Regions from separate parts of the Neobacillus sp. B4I6 genome, predicted to be linked through region 3. Evidence: riboswitches for the same ligand, from Rfam matches in the RefSeq annotation. Region 3 holds a riboswitch; each other region holds the start of a gene.
What was found. Region 3 has a riboswitch for cobalamin ahead of metE (5-methyltetrahydropteroyltriglutamate--homocysteine S-methyltransferase). Riboswitches for the same ligand answer to the same signal wherever they lie in the genome.

Region 1 (3,288 bases), 2.4 Mb from region 3:
ACGACGCCGGCGGCTTTTCCAAAAAACTAAATTTCACGTCTTTAACATCTTCAATAAATTGCATTAGGTTATTCCCTCCAGGTTAACTATTTTCATTGAGAGATCACTTACCCTTGTCTACATTCTATGCAGACAATCGGAAGAAAAGCCCCCAAATCTTTGTAGAAAATGGGGATTGAGGGAGTAACGTATGCTGGCCGTGAATTAATGGATACCTTTGAATATTATTTACGACATGCTTTTGAACACCCATGTAGACAGGATCTTGGAATGCTCCTGTGGATTTGTACATAAATCTATATGGAGAATCATAAGACAGGTGGGTTGCAGATGGACACCAATGATTTTAATAAAGAGCTGCATTAAAGGCTCCTATTAATGGGTGGGTGAATCCCTTGTCTGGTTTATACCCGATTCCTTTCACCACGATTAATAATAACTAATAGGGCATTAATACAGGGAATGGGAATAAAGAAGTTGTTGTAGGTATCCAGCAATCCGATAGCTATGCCGCCCCCCTAAAATAATATAAGGGAATTTAAAAAGCACTTGATATATTCTATTTGTTAGACTAGTATAATTATTATCTCTTAAAATTACATATGAATTTGTTAACAATTGGTTAAGATGCCTTAGGGCTTAATTGGGAATCTGGTGAAAGGCCAGAACTGCCCCCGCAACTGTAAGTGTGGACGAAATAGACAAACCACTGGATCGTTTATTTATTGACGATTCGGGAAGGGTCTAAAGTAGGAAGATACACAAGTCAGGAGACCTGTCTTAGCTTTTTTAGTTTCGATTTCTTCGGGGGTTGAGAAGATGGAACGTTTGGACAAAAAGGATTATTTATTAACTTTCTTTGTGCTGACGTTTTATCCGTTCAACTAATGTTGAACGGATTTTTTCGTTTTGATGATTCTAAATCATTTTTAATTCTCATAGTTTAGCTTTAGAAGGAACAAGCCTTTTTAACAATTGAATAGATTAGGATAGGTGCACGAATATGTGCTTAATTGGGAAGTACGGTTTAAATCCGTCACGGTACCCGCCACTGTATGGGGAGTTCATTGCAAATGTCACTGAAGGAATTCGGGAAGACGCAATGGATGATGAACCTAAGTCAGGAGACCTGCCTTTACCTAATAATCTCAATCAACCTACGGGAACATAGGTAGAAGTGCTGAACATACACCGCTATTTTTTTGTGTGTATATATTCTGCACCCCTATGTCCATAGGGGTGCTTTTTTTACGTAAAAAACGAAAAGGAGAGTGTGACATGACTACTTGGAATTTACAAGGGACGAAACACCATGTTTTCATTTGCAACGGCAGCAGCTGTATGAGAAAGGGTGGGGAGGAAGCGACCCAAGCGATTCGGAATGAAATCACCAATTTAAACTTAGATTCACTCATACATACAACAAGAACGAGATGCAATGGGAGATGTAAGGACGCTCCCGTTGCCATCGTCTATCCTTCAGGGACTTGGTATAAAAACGTAACCCCAGAAGTGGGAACTACGATTGTAAAGCGTCATCTAGCGGAAGGTCATTGCCTTCAGGAGCATGCGATCTATCAATATTCCGAAGAAGGATTCATACAGCCAGAAGGGTCGGAATGCATCGCAGGAGCACAAAAAGCTGTTAAAGAAAAGATTTAACAGCGGATAGTAGCTGGATTCTAGTTTGAAATTTTGGAAGGTGGCGTAATAGTGTGAAAGGAAAATTATTGGTTATTGGTTTTGGCCCCGGTGATGAAAAACATATCACCGGACGGGCAAAAGAAGCCATCGAAGAAAGTGATATCATCATCGGCTACAAAACCTACGTTGATTTAATCAAGGGATTAATAGCTGGAAAGCAAATCATCAGCACAGGAATGACAGAAGAAGTGAGCCGGGCCCAGGAGGCAGTGAAACAGGCCGAACTCGGTTACACAGTAGCCGTCATTTCAAGCGGTGATGCCGGTGTATATGGAATGGCAGGACTTGTTTACGAAGTGCTAATCGAAAAAGGCTGGAAAAAAGACTCAGGGGTAGAAGTGGAGGTGGTCCCTGGCATTTCTGCCATCAACTCCTGTGCTGCTTTATTAGGCGCGCCGGTCATGCATGATGCCTGTACAATCAGCTTAAGTGACCATTTGACACCTTGGAGCATAATCGAGAAACGAATCGAAGCGGCCGCTCAAGCTGATTTTGTGATTGCTTTATATAATCCAAAAAGCGGGAGAAGAACACGGCAGATCATGGAAGCTCAAAAAATTCTACTAAAATATCGCTCGCCAGAAACCCCTGTAGGATTGGTAAAGAGTGCTTACCGTGATAGTCAAAAGATCGTCTTAACCAATTTACAAGAGATGCTCGAACATGAAATTGGTATGTTAACCACCGTTTTAATTGGCAACTCTTCCACATTTTTCTACGACGGCTTGATCATCACTCCGCGCGGTTATCAGCGGAAGTATACATTAAATCAGGCAATACAGCCGTTGAAACCGCATCAGCGTCTGCAAAAGGAAGCCGAACCATGGGCACTGGAGCAAATGGAAGATGCAAAACCGGTAAACAAGGAACTAGTCACCCCAACCTCAGTGAAAGAGTCGCCAAGAGAGCTCGCTGAGGAAGCCTTGCAAATGATCCTTGGCGAGAACGATGGACCATCCCAAGGTTTAATGGTGAAGCAAGACTTTCAATCTATTTTTGAGGTAGCGGTCAGCCCTGGTGTCGCTAATAAAAAATTTACTGCGACTCAGATGGTCATTCTTTCCGAAATTGTCGGAGAAGAAGGTGTCATGGAATACACACAAGACCATTTTATGAAGCTGCAAATTTTAACCTCTAAGCCTGATGAGATTGTTGAAAAACTAACGGAGGCTAACTTTTTGATTGCTCCTGTTGGCGACGTATTAACCGTAAAAGCCTGTGATTTTTGTGACGGAGAAAAGAAGGATTCCATCCCTTATGCCGATGAGCTGCAGGAAAGGCTTGGCGGCATGGAACTCCCCAAAGAATTGAAACTTGGCGTGAATGGCTGCGGCATGGCCTGCTACGGAGCTGTAAAAGAGGATATTGGCATTGTTTACCGAAAAGGAGCGTTTGATTTATTTCTAGGGGCAAAGGTAGCAGGAAGATCGGCACATCCCGGCCAAATCGTAGCGGAAGGAATCGGACCGGACCAAATTGTCGGGGTCATAGAGGGGATTGTTCAAGAGTACAAACAAAAGGCCTATCCAAATGAACGTTTCTATAAATTTTTTAAACGGGTCAAAGAGGTTCAAGGGTTTGTGT
Region 2 (3,288 bases), 3.0 Mb from region 3:
AACTGGGTTTTGACATCGGTACTGTTGGTAATCATGAATTTGATGAAGGCTTAACAGAACTGATGCGCCTCATAAAAGGGGGAACACATCCGAAAACAGGCAATTTTGCAGGTTCAAACTTCCTCTGGATTGTTGCTAATGTGGTCAATGAGAAAACAGGAAAAACGATTCTGCCTCCTTATAAAGTGATCAAAGTAAATGGGATGCCCATTGGTTTTATCGGTGTAGTAACTACTGAGACTCCAACGCTTGTTGTCCCTAGCGGTGTGGCAGGATTAAAATTCACGGATGAAGTAGAAGCAATTAATCAGAATGTAGCGGAATTGAAAAAACAAGGGGTAAAAGCGATTGTCGTTTTAGCCCATAACCCAGGCACTTCAGGTCCAAACGGAGAAAATCCAGCAGGGCAGCTTGTCGATATCGCAAACCGGGTCGACGATGAAGTGGATATCATTTTCGGCGGCCATAATCATGCCTATATGAACGCAACGATTGACAATAAACTAGTTGTTCAATCCTATTCCTATGGAACTGCCTTCTCTGATATTGATCTTGAGATAGATCCTAAAACAAAGGATATTGTCTCAAAAAGAGCTGAGATTGTAACTACCTTTCAAGAAGGAATCGAGCCCGATCCCGAAATAAAGAAAATGATAGAAGGATATGAAACAAAAATAGAACCGATAGTTAATCAAGTTGTTGGCTCTTCATCTGAAAGTCTGACGGCCAAGCAAAATGAAAATGGTGAGTCAGTGCTTGGCGATTTCATTGCGGATGCACAAAGGAAAGCGTTGAATACCGAATTTGCCTTTATGAATCCTGGCGGCATTCGAGCCGATATTGATCCTGGCGATATCACCTGGGGAGAAATTTACACGGTACAGCCCTTTAATAATGACCTTGTCAAAATGTCGATGACGGGACAGCAAATCCGAGAATTGCTCAACCAGCAGTGGGGAGCAACAAAAACGAACATGTTGCAGATTTCTGGCATAAGCTATACTTGGGATCCAAATAAACCAGCAGCGCAAAGGGTAGTGAGCACCAAGCTTCCAGATGGCACGGAAATGGATCCTAATAAATCCTATTCTGTGACAGCGAATATTTTTCTTTCTGGTGGCGGAGATGGATTTACTGTATTTACACAAGCTAAAAATAAAGAAGTCGGACCTGTTGACCTTGATGCATTAGTTAACTTCAGTAAAGCCCAGCCAAAACTGTTCACTTATGGCATTCAAAATAGAATACAAAGGGTTCAGTGACATCCTTGGTGTTTTAAAAAAAGGTGTCAGCCCAGATAGGTTTCATTTTTATTTAATAATAGACTTGAATTATTTTGGTGACTATACTATTATTTAAATTAATTGATTTACTATATATTGTTTCAATAAATAATAATCAAACTATATATTGTGTTAGCCTTAAGAGACGATGCCATTGTGGCTTAATAGGGAATCTGGTGTAAATCCAGAACTGCCCCCGCAACTGTAAATGCTGACGAAATGAGCAAACCACTGTATAAGAAGTGTCTAATCTATTAGGTACTTATATGGGAAGGGTTCAAAGTAGGAAGAAGCATGAGTCAGGAGACCTATCTTTCTTAAGATGTTTCAACTTCTTCGGGGATTGAGAAGATGAACGGTGGCGACAGGAGGCATTGGATTTTTTTATTCCTTTTGTAGTGTATCGTTTCATCCGCTCAATTACCGTTGAGCGGATTTTTTTATTATAGGGGGAAATGGATTGATAACTAAGGAGATTCAAACAGAACTTAATTACGTATTAGAATCTATTAATCAAGTTTCAGAAAAATATCAGATAGATACTACGGAGCTTAAAGAGCAAATTAGTAAACTGGATGAAACAGAGGGGGAAGCTAATCACCAAGCTTTATTATATGCTGTGAATCAAATTGCAATAGACCAACCAAATTGGACATTTGTCGCTGCCCGTTTATATCTAAATGAATTATATGGAAAGTCAGCAAAAAATCGAGGATATAATCGTTCTTTAAAATATGGAGATTTTTATAGATTAATAAAAGAATTGACTGATACCGGGATATATTCTCATAATTTACTTAGCTTATATAGTAAAGATGAAATCGAACAACTAGCAAAAGAGATAATTCCAGATAAAGATTTATTATTTAATTACATAGGGTTATTTTTACTGGCGGATCGCTATCTTGCTCAAGATCATAATAGAAATGTATATGAACTCCCGCAGGAGCGGTTCATGATTATTGCCATGACGATTATGAAGGATGAAAAGGAGTCCATCCGCTTACAACTTGTAAAGGAAGCGTATTGGGCACTTAGTAATTTATATATGACGGTTGCTACCCCCACTTTAGCGAATGCAGGCAAAAGCTTTGGTCAGCTTTCCTCCTGCTTTATTGATACAGTAGATGATTCCCTTGATAGCATCTATTTAAATAATTGGGATATTGCTCGGCTAAGCAAGGATGGCGGAGGTATAGGGATTTATTATGGTAAAGTTCGTGCCCTTGGTTCCGATATTAAGAAATTCAAAGGAAACTCTTCCGGAATTGTGCCATGGATTAAATTGTTAAATAATACAGCTGTCAGTGTTGATCAGTTAGGTCAACGTCAAGGTGCCATTGCGGTTTATCTAGATTTATTTCATAAAGATATCATGAACGGTTTTCTCGATTTAAAAACCAATAATGGGGATGAACGCCGTAAGGCCCATGACATTTTTACGGGTGTCACCATACCAGACCTATTTATGAAAAAATTAGAAGAGAAAGATGAGGATGGAAGAAGTATTGGGCAGTGGCATACATTTTGTCCCCATCAAGTAAAACAATTTATGGGCTGGAAGGATGAAAAAGGGAACCTTCTCGGACTTGAGGATTTTTATGATGAAACGGATGTTAAATTCTTTACCGAGAAATATGAAGAGGCCGCAGGTAACCCGCTTCTTCCTCGTAAAACATATCGTGCCATGGATATTATGACACGAATCATGGTTGCTCAATTAGAAACAGGAACACCATACATGTTCTATCGTGATGAAGTAAACAGGCAAAATCCCGAATAAGCATATATTGGGTAAGGGCCGAACTTCTATTTACTGCAGTAATTTATGTACAGAAATTGCTCAAAATATGTCCGCAACGACGATTGTAAACGAATACCAGAATGAAGAGGGCAATATCGTGATAATTCGGAAACCTGGTGATTTCGTTGTTTGTAATTTATCGTCTATTAATCTGGCAAAAGCAGTCCCTGCAGATGTTTTAGAGCGTTTAATTAGGATCCA
Region 3 (3,288 bases):
GTATCCTATTTAATATTACTAATCTTCCTCTGTCGTTGGTCGTCTAATTAAAAAGATAAGAGAGATTCGTTTTAAAGTAGTATTTGAATGTCCTGGCTGTCCATGTGAGCAAGTTACTTTATAGGAATAAGCATATGGACTAGAAAAAAATCGTAAAGATCATTGCCATGATTCGGTGGGACTTTTTTCGAAATCCTGATGCTTTCTTGTGGCGTAAGTACCCAGCAAACAAAGTGACCAAAAGAAAGATAAAGGATGTATAACCCAGCAACATCTTGATATGACCAAAACCAATGACAGGTCCTATTTTAAAAAGATTAATCCAAGAGTGCCCGATAATAAGAAGGGTGGACGTTATGTATCAGTCGTAGATCGTGCAATAAATGGCAAGAATATCAAACAGGAACTAATAAGTAAAATTATTTCATTTTTATAAAAATTGAATATATTCCAACAATTATCCTATAATAAAGAGGAAATATATTAGGCTTTGGCTCAAATTGAAAAGTTGGCTTCATCCTTAGTTTTGCTATCATAAGATGAAGCATCATAACTTCAAGATATACATAAGTGCTAACTTGCTAGAAGCGAATATAATTACTTTTTTAATTAGGAGGCAATCATGGGAAGATTAGTTCATTTCGAAATTCATGTCAATGACATGGAACGGGCAAAGAAGTTTTATGGAGAGGTATTCGGATGGTCATTTCAAGATTGGAGTGAGTATGCAGGAATGCCTTACTTTGGAGCAGTGACTGGCGAAGAGAATGAACCTGGGATCAATGGTGCTTTGATGCAGCGGCAAAGTGCTCCACCGGAAGCAAACCAAGCTTTGAATGCATTTGCTTGTACAATGGGAGTGGAAAATTACGATGTAACGGAAGCTATAATTATTGAGAATGGCGGCAAGGTCGCAATGGCCAAATATGCCCTGCCTGGAATGGCGTGGCAAGGATACTATATTGATACCGAAGGTAATATATTCGGAATTCATCAACCCGATGCGAATGCAAAATAGAACCCATGATATGTGATATCAGAGATTGCTAAGGTGAGCGAGAGAACTCTCATCATGCTGACTACTTTTCAGAAAATTATGTACTTCAAATTATTAATATGCTATAGTTAGTGAAAATTACATATCGTGTAAGAATTGGTGCCAAGCTAAGGCTTGGCTTAATAGGGAAGAACGGTGTAATTCCGTCGCTGTCCCGCAACTGTAAATCGGAGTGAATCACAAATACCACTGTCAAATGATGGGAAGGTGTGAGGAGCCATGATGATAAGCCAGGAGACCTGCCAATTTCCAGTACACACCAAATACCTACGTGGAAATAGGTGGTGACATTCATTTGTACGACAAACGAGTTATGAGTAGCTATGTTTATTCTTGTTTTTTAGCAAAACTTAAACTTGATTGTAGAGCCATTTCCATTTTGTGGAGATGGCTTTTTTGTATTTGGGAATTTGTAATCTAAAAAAGGAGGAATGAAAAATGAATTTAGTAAGTACTGCTATTGGATACCCGTACATTGGTGATAATCGGGAGTGGAAACGTTGTGTAGAATCTTTTTGGAAGGGTGCGTTATCAGAGGAGCAATTTATTTTAGAGATGAAAACGACTCGCTTGAATAATTTGAAGCGCCAGCAATCATTAGGCTTAGAGTTACTAACAGTTGGGGATTTTACCATTTATGACCGTATGCTTGACCATGCGGCAATGTTTGGATTGATTCCAAATCGTTATAAGTGGACAGGTGATGAAGTAGATCTTACCACGTATTACGAAATGGCCCGTGGGGCAAGCCATGTTGTGGCTTGTGAGATGACAAAGTGGTTTAATACCAACTATCACTACATCGTGCCCGAGTATGAAGGCAAGTCATTACAATTAACCAAGAACTACATTTTAGATTATTTTGTAGAAGCCAAAGAGGAATTAGGTCTTATTACAAAGCCTACAATGATCGGTCCTTTTACTTTTGTTAGCTTAGCCAAAGGATACGATGCCAAATCGAAAGCATTGTTTATTTTGAAACTTTTACCGCTATATGCACAAGTATTCCAGCAGCTTGTAGATGCTGGGGCACAGTGGATTCAAGTGGAAGAACCAGCACTAACCCTTTCACTAACAGCAGATGATGTAAAACTAGTGCAAGAAATTTACAAACAGTTAGCAGAAGAAGTACCGGCTGCACAAATCATGTTACAAACCTATTTTGAAGGACTATCAGCGTATGAAGAGCTGTCTCAATTACCTGTTGAAGGGATTGGTCTTGATTTCATACATGGTGCCGAAGAGAATATGGCTTCACTTCGAAAACACGGGTTCCCACAGGATAAAGTATTAGGAATTGGTATAGTAAATGGACGGGATATTTGGCGGGCAAATTTGGCTGAAAAAGCATTCAATATAAAAGCTGTTTTATTATTAAGCGGTGTAAAAGAAGCTTGGATTCAGTCTTCATGTAGTTTACAGCATGTACCTGTGACGACGAAGGCAGAAACAAAGCTGGATGCCATACTGACAAATGCTTTGTCATTTGCCGATGAGAAAATAATTGAGTTATCACATATCGCATCTTACGTACGTGACGAGGCTTGGACAGGAAATAAGAGCGTGTCACAAAGTATGATAGCAACTGAAGCATTAGCCCAGCATAAGGCAAGGAAAAATGCACGTGTGAAAGAGCTAGTATTACAAGTAACACAAGAGCATTTTGCACGTTCAATGACGTTTAAAGAACGCCAGCCTTTGCAGAAAAAGGCATTAGATTTACCAGATTATCCAACCACAACGATTGGCAGCTTCCCTCAGTCAGATCAAGTAAAACGGACACGTACAGCATGGCGTAAAAAGGAAATTACAGACGCTGAGTATGCATCGTTTCTAAAAAGTGAAACAGCCCGTTGGATTCAAATTCAAGAAGAAATAGGACTGGATGTTTTAGTTCATGGTGAATTTGAGCGGACGGATATGGTTGAGTACTTTGGAGAAAAGCTAGAAGGTTTTGCCTTTACAGAAAAAGCATGGGTTGTATCCTATGGTTCACGTTGTGTCAAACCACCAATTATTTATGGTGACGTCGAGTGGACAGCCCCAATGACCGTGAAGGAAGTAGAAGCGGCACAGCAATTAACGTCTAAGTATGTGAAAGGGATGTTAACAGGTCCTATCACAATCTTAAATTGGTCTTTTGTCCGCGATGATATTTCACGTGAACAAGTAGCCAACCAACTAGCCTTAGCACTAAGAGAAGAGATTGCATCGTTAGAAGATGCAGGCAT

Region 1: linked by a shared signal. The riboswitch ahead of QF028_RS13820 ((2Fe-2S) ferredoxin domain-containing protein) and the one ahead of metE (5-methyltetrahydropteroyltriglutamate--homocysteine S-methyltransferase) in region 3 are both predicted to bind cobalamin.
Region 2: linked by a shared signal. The riboswitch ahead of QF028_RS11015 (ribonucleoside-diphosphate reductase subunit alpha) and the one ahead of metE (5-methyltetrahydropteroyltriglutamate--homocysteine S-methyltransferase) in region 3 are both predicted to bind cobalamin.

Annotation. Positions count from the first base shown of each region.
Region 1 covers NZ_JBNPWB010000002.1:2,392,776-2,396,063, reverse strand. The annotation lists gene QF028_RS13825 (hypothetical protein) at 1-64, opposite strand, end outside; cobalamin riboswitch at 609-797, shown strand; cobalamin riboswitch at 975-1,151, shown strand; gene QF028_RS13820 ((2Fe-2S) ferredoxin domain-containing protein) at 1,279-1,662, shown strand; gene cobJ (precorrin-3B C(17)-methyltransferase) at 1,716-3,288, shown strand, end outside.
Region 2 covers NZ_JBNPWB010000002.1:1,806,633-1,809,920, reverse strand. The annotation lists gene QF028_RS11020 (bifunctional metallophosphatase/5'-nucleotidase) at 1-1,262, shown strand, start outside; cobalamin riboswitch at 1,412-1,613, shown strand; partial or broken gene QF028_RS11015 (ribonucleoside-diphosphate reductase subunit alpha) at 1,759-3,288, shown strand, end outside.
Region 3 covers NZ_JBNPWB010000002.1:4,799,969-4,803,256, reverse strand. The annotation lists gene QF028_RS25895 (VOC family protein) at 623-1,018, shown strand; cobalamin riboswitch at 1,138-1,318, shown strand; gene metE (5-methyltetrahydropteroyltriglutamate--homocysteine S-methyltransferase) at 1,496-3,288, shown strand, end outside.